DNA from 2 places in the Pedococcus sp. P3_C7 genome. Region 1 is predicted to be linked to the other one. Evidence: predicted binding sites of a transcription regulator. Region 1 holds the regulator's gene; the other holds the start of a gene.
The links. Region 1 encodes HrcA, which represses chaperone genes, less so after heat shock. Its sites were predicted from a motif close to TTNGCACTCGNNNNNNNCGAGTGCNAA; they were not measured.

Region 1 (3,406 bases):
CACCCTTGGCCAGGGCCTGCACGAGGACGAACCGAGGCACAACCTCCGGCTCGCGGCACACCTCCAGGACGACCAGCTCGAGCTCTGCCTTGCCGGCCGCCTGGACCGTGCAGGTGACGCGCAGGCCGGCGCCGTCGGCAAGCATCACCCGCTCTCCGGGGGCGATCCGGCGGACGGTGGCTGCGTGCCGGCCCTCCGGACCATCGAGGACCACGCGCGTGCCCGCGGCAGCCTCGACGAGGACGGCTGGTTCGACGAGGAACAGCGGCAGGGTCACGTCGGGCGGACCTGGCTACTTGGCCTTGAAGGCGTCGCGGAGCTTGCCGAACAGCCCGGGGTGGGCCGGGGACAACCGCCCGGCCGGGTGCTCCTCACCGCGTAGCGTGGCCAGCTGGCGAAGGAGCTCCTCCTGCTGCTCGTCCAGGCGGGTCGGGGTCTGCACGTTGGCGTGGATGATGAGGTCGCCGCGGCCGGTGCCGCGCAGGTGCGTGACCCCGAGGCCACGCAGCGTCATGGCGTCGCCGGGCTGCGTGCCGGCCTTGATCTCGAGCTCGTTGCAGCCGTCGAACGTGTCGAGCTTGACGGTGGTGCCGAGAGCGGCGGCGGTCATGGGCAGCTCGACGGTGCAGTGCAGGTCGTCCCCACGCCGCTGGAAGGTCTGGTGGGGGCGCACCGCCACCTCGACGTAGAGGTCGCCGGCGGGACCGCCGCCCTGGCCGACCTCACCCTCGCCTGCGAGCTGGATGCGGGTGCCGGTGTCCACTCCGGCAGGCACCTTGATCTTGAGGGTTCGGCGGGTGCGGACCCGGCCGTCACCGGAGCACTCGAAGCACGGGCTGACGAGCACCTCGCCGTAGCCCTGGCAGGTGACGCAGGGACGGGTCGTCATCACCTGGCCGAGGAACGAGCGCTGGACCTGCTGGATCTCGCCGCGACCGCCGCACACGTCACACGTGCGGCGAGCGGTGCCAGGCTGGGCACCGTCACCGTGACAGGTGGAGCAGACCACGGCCGTCTCGATGGCGAGCTCCTTCTCGGCACCGAACACGGCGTCGCCGAGGTCGATGTCGAGCCGGATGAGGGCGTCCTGGCCACGTCGCTGCCGCGACCGCGGACCCCGTTGTGCCTGACCTGCCCCGGCGCCGAAGAAGGCGTCCATGATGTCGCTGAAGGAGAACCCCTGCCCGAACCCGGCAGCGCCGCCGGCATAGGGGTCCGACCCCATGTCGTAGGACCGGCGCTTGTCGGCGTCGGAGAGCACGTCATAGGCCTGCGACACCTTCTTGAACTGCTCCTCCGCCTCCGGGCTCGGGTTGACGTCCGGGTGCAGCGTGCGGGCCTTCTTGCGGTAGGCGCGCTTGATGTCGTCGGGGCTGGCGTCCCGGGACACACCCAGGTCCTGGTAGTAGTCGTTCAACGAATGTCCTTGGTGTCACCGGGGTGACGGTCGGTGGTACGAGGTCGGACGCGCGTCACTGCGCGAGGATTCGGGAGACGTAGGTCGCCACGGCCCGCACCGACGCCATCGTCGTGGGGTAGTCCATCCGGGTGGGGCCGAGGACGCCGAGACCGGCGACGAGCTCTGAGCCCGAGCCGTACTCGGTCGAGACGACCGAGGTCGACTGGAGCCCGGCGAACGGGTTCTCGTGGCCGATGCGCACCGAGACCGTGTCGGAGGTCTCGCGCGCGGTGCCCAGCAGCTTGAGCAGCACGACGTGCTGTTCGAGGGCCTCGAGGACCGGGCCGATGCTGAGCGGGAAGTCTGTGCCGACGCGCGCGAGGTTCGCCGTACCCGCGAGGACGACACGCTCCTCGCGCTCCTCGACGAGGGCGTCGTCGAGGGACCGCACGACGGCCCGCACCAGGTCACGGTCGCCCGGCTCGAACTCGTCGGCGAGGCTGGCCAGGGACGCCGCGGCGTCGACCAGCCGCTGTCCGACGGCGCGCGCGTTGACCTTGACCCGGACGAGCCCGAGGGTCGCCTCGCCGTCCTTGCTGGACAGGTCGTGGCTCGTCTCGATGATGCGTTGCTCGACGCGGCCGGTGTTGACGATGAGCACGACCATCAGGCGGGTCGGGCCCATCGCGACGAACTCGATGTGCCGCACTGTCGACCGGGTCAGCGACGGGTACTGCATGACGGCGACCTGCCGCGTCAGTGAGGCGAGCAGTCGGACCGTCCGGTCCACCACGTCGTCGAGGTCGACGGCGCCCTCGAGGAACTGGGCGATGGCGGCCCGCTCGGCCGCCGTCATGGGCTTGACCGAGCTCAACCGGTCAACGAACAGGCGGTAGCCGGCGTCGGTCGGCACCCGCCCGGCGCTGGTGTGCGGAGCCGCGATCAGGCCCTCTTCCTCCAGCGCCGCCATGTCGTTGCGCACGGTCGCGGCCGAGACCCCCAGCTGGTGCCGGTCCAGCAGGGCCTTGGAACCCACCGGCTCAGAGGTCTGGACGTAGTCCTGCACGATCGCGCGCAACACTGCGAGTCGACGTTCTTCACTCATCAGGCACCTCCTTCGACCGATCTGGCCCCGCTACGGACAGGCTGGCACTCAGGCTCAGCGAGTGCCAAGTCTACGTTGTTCCCGTGTCCTGACCGCACGGGCGGCGCGCCCGCGCAGCCAAGGCCCCGGGGCGGCATACCCTGCGTCGGTGTCCGACCGCTATGGCTCCGATGTCCTGTCCGGTGACTGGAAGGTCCCCCCGCGGGGCCGTTCCCGCGAGGTGGAGGCCGAGACCGGCCTGGTCGTCGAGGACGTCGAGACCGGCTGGTGCGGTGCGGTGGTCCGGGTCGAGAAGGCCGGCGGGATGCGCGTCGTGCACCTCGAGGACCGACGTGGCCGCACGAAGGGTTTCCCGATGGGTCCGGGTTTCCTGCTCGACGGCTCCCCCGTCATCCTGACGCCGCCCACTGCCGCGGCCCGTGCCCTGCTGGCCGACGCACGCGCCCTCGCCTCGCGCACCGCCTCCGGCTCACGGGCCGTCCACGGAGCGACCGCCCGGGTGGCCAGCGGCTCGCGGATCTTCGTCGAGGGCCGGCACGACGCCGAGCTGGTCGAGAAGGTCTGGGGCGCCGACCTGCGGGTCGAGGGCGTCGTCGTGGAGCTGCTCGACGGCGTGGACGACCTGGTCGCGGCGATCGCGGACTTCCAGCCCGGCCCCGGCCGCCGGATGGGAGTCCTCGTCGACCACCTGCTGCCGGGCACCAAGGAGCACCGGGTGGTGCAGGACGCCGCGCGGGGACCGTATGCCGCGCACGTGCGTGTGCTGGGGCACCCGTACGTCGACGTGTGGCAGAGCGTGCGCCCGGAGCGGCTCGGGCTGTCGCAGTGGCCCGTCATCCCCCGTGGCCAGTCCTGGAAGCACGGCATCTGCGCGCACCTGGGCTGGGCGCACCACGACCAGG
Region 2 (3,406 bases), on a different contig from region 1:
TCGCGGCGTTGAGGCCGTTGCCCGGGCTGAGCTCGCGCACCTTGGAGACGGCGACGTAGCCCTCCATGCCGGCGTTCTCGGCGATCCAGCGCAGCGGCTCGGCCGAGGCCTTCTTGACGATGAGCGCACCGGTCGCCTCGTCGCCCTCGAGGTCGAGGTCGTCGATGACGGTGGAGGCGTGGACGAGGGCGGAGCCGCCACCGGCGACGATGCCCTCCTCGATGGCCGCGCGGGTCGCCGAGATGGCGTCCTCGATGCGGTGCTTCTTCTCCTTGAGCTCCACCTCAGTGTGGGCACCCACCTTGATGACGCAGACCCCACCGGCGAGCTTGGCGAGGCGCTCCTGGAGCTTCTCGCGGTCCCAGTCGGAGTCGGTGCGCTCGATCTCGGCCTTGAGCTGGTTGACCCGGCCGGTGACGTCGTCGGGCTTGCCGGCGCCGTCGATGATCGTGGTGTTGTCCTTGGTGACGACGACGCGACGGGCCTGGCCCAGCACGTCCAGGTCAGCCTGGTCGAGCTTGAGGCCGACCTCCTCGGAGATGACCTGGCCACCGGTGAGGGTCGCCATGTCCTGCAGCATCGCCTTGCGACGGTCGCCGAAGCCGGGGGCCTTGACCGCGACCACGTTGAACGTGCCGCGGATCTTGTTGACGACGAGGGTCGACAGCGCTTCGCCGTCGATGTCCTCGGCGATGATCAGCAGCGGCTTGCCGGTCTTGATGACCTTCTCCAGCACCGGCAGGACGTCGGCGATGGCCGAGATCTTGCCCTGGTTGATGAGGATGTAGGCGTCCTCGACCACGGCCTCCATGCGCTCGGCGTCGGAGACGAAGTAGGGCGAGATGTAGCCCTTGTCGAACTGCATGCCTTCGGTGAACTCGAGCTCGGTGGTCGCCGTCGACGACTCCTCGACGGTGATGACACCGTCCTTGCCGACCTTGTCGAACGCCTCGGCGATGGTCGACCCGATCGTCTCGTCCTGGGCGGACAGCGCGGCGACCTGGGCGATCTCTTCCTTGCCCTCGATCTCGCGAGCCGTCTCGAGCAGCTTGGCGCTCACTGCCTGGACCGCTGCGTCGATGCCGCGCTTCAGGCTGGCCGGGGCGGCACCTGCGGCAACGTTGCGCAGGCCCTCCTTGACCATGGCCTGGGCGAGCACGGTGGCCGTCGTGGTGCCGTCACCAGCGATGTCGTTGGTCTTGGTGGCGACCTCCTTCGCGAGCTGGGCGCCGAGGTTCTCGTAGGGGTCCTCGAGCTCGATCTCGCGGGCGATGGTCACGCCGTCGTTGGTGATCGTGGGGGCGCCCCACTTCTTGTCGATGACGACGTTGCGGCCCTTCGGGCCGAGCGTCACCTTGACCGCGTTCGCGAGCGCGTCAACTCCGCGCTCAAGCGACTTGCGGGCGGAGTCGTTGAACTCCAGCGTCTTAGCCATGAAAGTCCTTCTCTAGCAATCGGGTTCAGGAGGGATTGAAGGCAACGTGCCCTGTATGCCGGCAGGCCGGCATACAGGGCACGTCACTCACGCGGTGCGGATGCTCAGCCGACGATGGCGAGGACGTCGCGGGCGGAGAGGATGAGGTACTCCTCGCCGCCGTGCTTGATCTCGGTGCCGCCGTACTTGCTGTAGATGACCCGGTCGCCGACGGTGACGTCGAGCGGGACGCGGTTGCCGTTGTCGTCGATCCGGCCGGGACCGATCGCGAGGACCTCGCCCTCCTGGGGCTTCTCCTTGGCGGTGTCCGGGATGACGAGGCCAGACGCGGTGGTCTGCTCGGCCTCGACGGACTTGACGACGATGCGGTCTTCGAGCGGCTTGATGGAAACCGACACGATGATGACCTCCCCTTCGGGAATGTCGAAGATGGACAGGTGGATGGTGCTGGTCGTGCTGTGGTGCTCTGCTTGCTCTGGCACAGAAGTTGCTCTGGCCCAGAAGTCACTGCCTGGCGGTCGCCGTCGCGGGGATCGACCGACTGGCTGCGTTAGCACTCGGCGAACCGGAGTGCCAACGCAAATCTAGGCTCGCGGTTAGCACTCGGTCAACTCGAGTGCCAGAGTTTGTCGGCGCGTTCGCCACGAGCGGACGACGGAGGACTGCGCGACCGACAAACCAGTTGCCCGGTCGGCCCCGCGGGCGGCAGTGTCGGCCACGTGACCGACACCCAGGAAACCTCTGCCGACAACGCCGACGAGACGTCCGCCGAGCTGCTGCGAGCGTACGACGAGCAGCTGCGCGAGGAGCGTGAGGTGCCCTCGTCACTGGCCACCGCCCGGCTCGGCCCCCTCGTGCTCGCGACGTTCATGGGTGGGCACGGCTTCATCACCTACCGCACCCTCGACACCGACGCCGGTCCGGCCACGAGGGAGTCGGTCGCACAGCTCGTGGATGGGGCGCTCGCGCACTACGAGGCGATGCCCGAGATCACGGCCGTCGAGTGGAAGTCCCGGGGCCACGACCACGCCCCCGGCCTGCACGAGGCCCTGGTCGCACGCGGTTTCACCCCCGACGAACCCGAGTCGATCATGATCGGCGAGGCCCGCCTGCTCGCCGTCGACGTCGCGCTGCCCGACGGCGTCGCCATCCGACGGGTAACCGACGAGGGCGACATCCGGGCGATGTGCTCCATGCAGGCGGAGGTGTTCGGCGACGACGCCAAGGAGGCCAAGGACCACGCGGACCAGGTCCTGCACCGGCTGCGGACCCGCGACGACATGGAGATGTGGGTGGCCGAGCACGACGGCCAGATCGTCAGCGCCGGACGGCTCGAGCCCGTCGCCGGCACCGAGTTCGCCGGCATCTGGGGCGGCGCCACCCGGCCCGAGTTCCGCGGACGGGGGATCTACCGAGCCCTGACCTCCGCCCGCGCACGCTCGGCCATCGGCCACGGCAAGCGCTACATCAACAGCGACTCGACCGAGTTCTCCCGGCCGATCCTCGAGCGCTCCGGCTTCCTCAAGGTCTCGACCACGACCCCCTACGAATGGCGACGCCCGTAGTCCACCCACCGCCCGGGCGTACGACAGAATGCCGGGCATGGATCTGGCCCTGCTGCGACGGCTGACCACCGGCGAGGGCTGGGGTCTGCTGCAGTCCCTCCCGCCGTACGACGAGTCGGCCGCCTTGGGACTGCAGCAGCGACTGCGCACGGCGGGGTTCGAGCCGGACCTCGTCGCAGCTGCCCTGAACCAGGCCCGGCTGCGAGCCAAGGCCCAGGACAAGTTCGGCGAGTTCGCCCGCGGGATGGTGCTCACCTCCGATGGGCTCGAGCAGGCGACCCGGCTGGCGGTGGCCGCTCAGCACGCCCAGCGCTTCCGGGCCGCCGGCATCCACACGGTGCACGACCTCGGGTGCGGCATCGGTTCGGACGCCATGGCGATGGCGGGCCTCGACCTGCGGGTCAGG

Region 2: the regulator HrcA is predicted to act here: its motif matches at 2,032-2,058, upstream of groES (co-chaperone GroES).

Annotation. Positions count from the first base shown of each region.
Region 1 is NZ_JBFUHC010000001.1:162,346-165,751, reverse strand. Features, by position in the region: gene AC1DS4_RS00750 (16S rRNA (uracil(1498)-N(3))-methyltransferase) at 1-277, opposite strand, end outside; gene dnaJ (molecular chaperone DnaJ) at 293-1,417, opposite strand; gene hrcA (heat-inducible transcriptional repressor HrcA) at 1,473-2,504, opposite strand; gene AC1DS4_RS00735 (DUF3097 domain-containing protein) at 2,653-3,406, shown strand, end outside.
Region 2 is NZ_JBFUHC010000004.1:165,768-169,173, forward strand. Features, by position in the region: gene groL (chaperonin GroEL) at 1-1,435, opposite strand, end outside; gene groES (co-chaperone GroES) at 1,540-1,833, opposite strand; gene AC1DS4_RS06765 (GNAT family N-acetyltransferase) at 2,155-3,000, shown strand; gene AC1DS4_RS06770 (class I SAM-dependent methyltransferase) at 3,038-3,406, shown strand, end outside.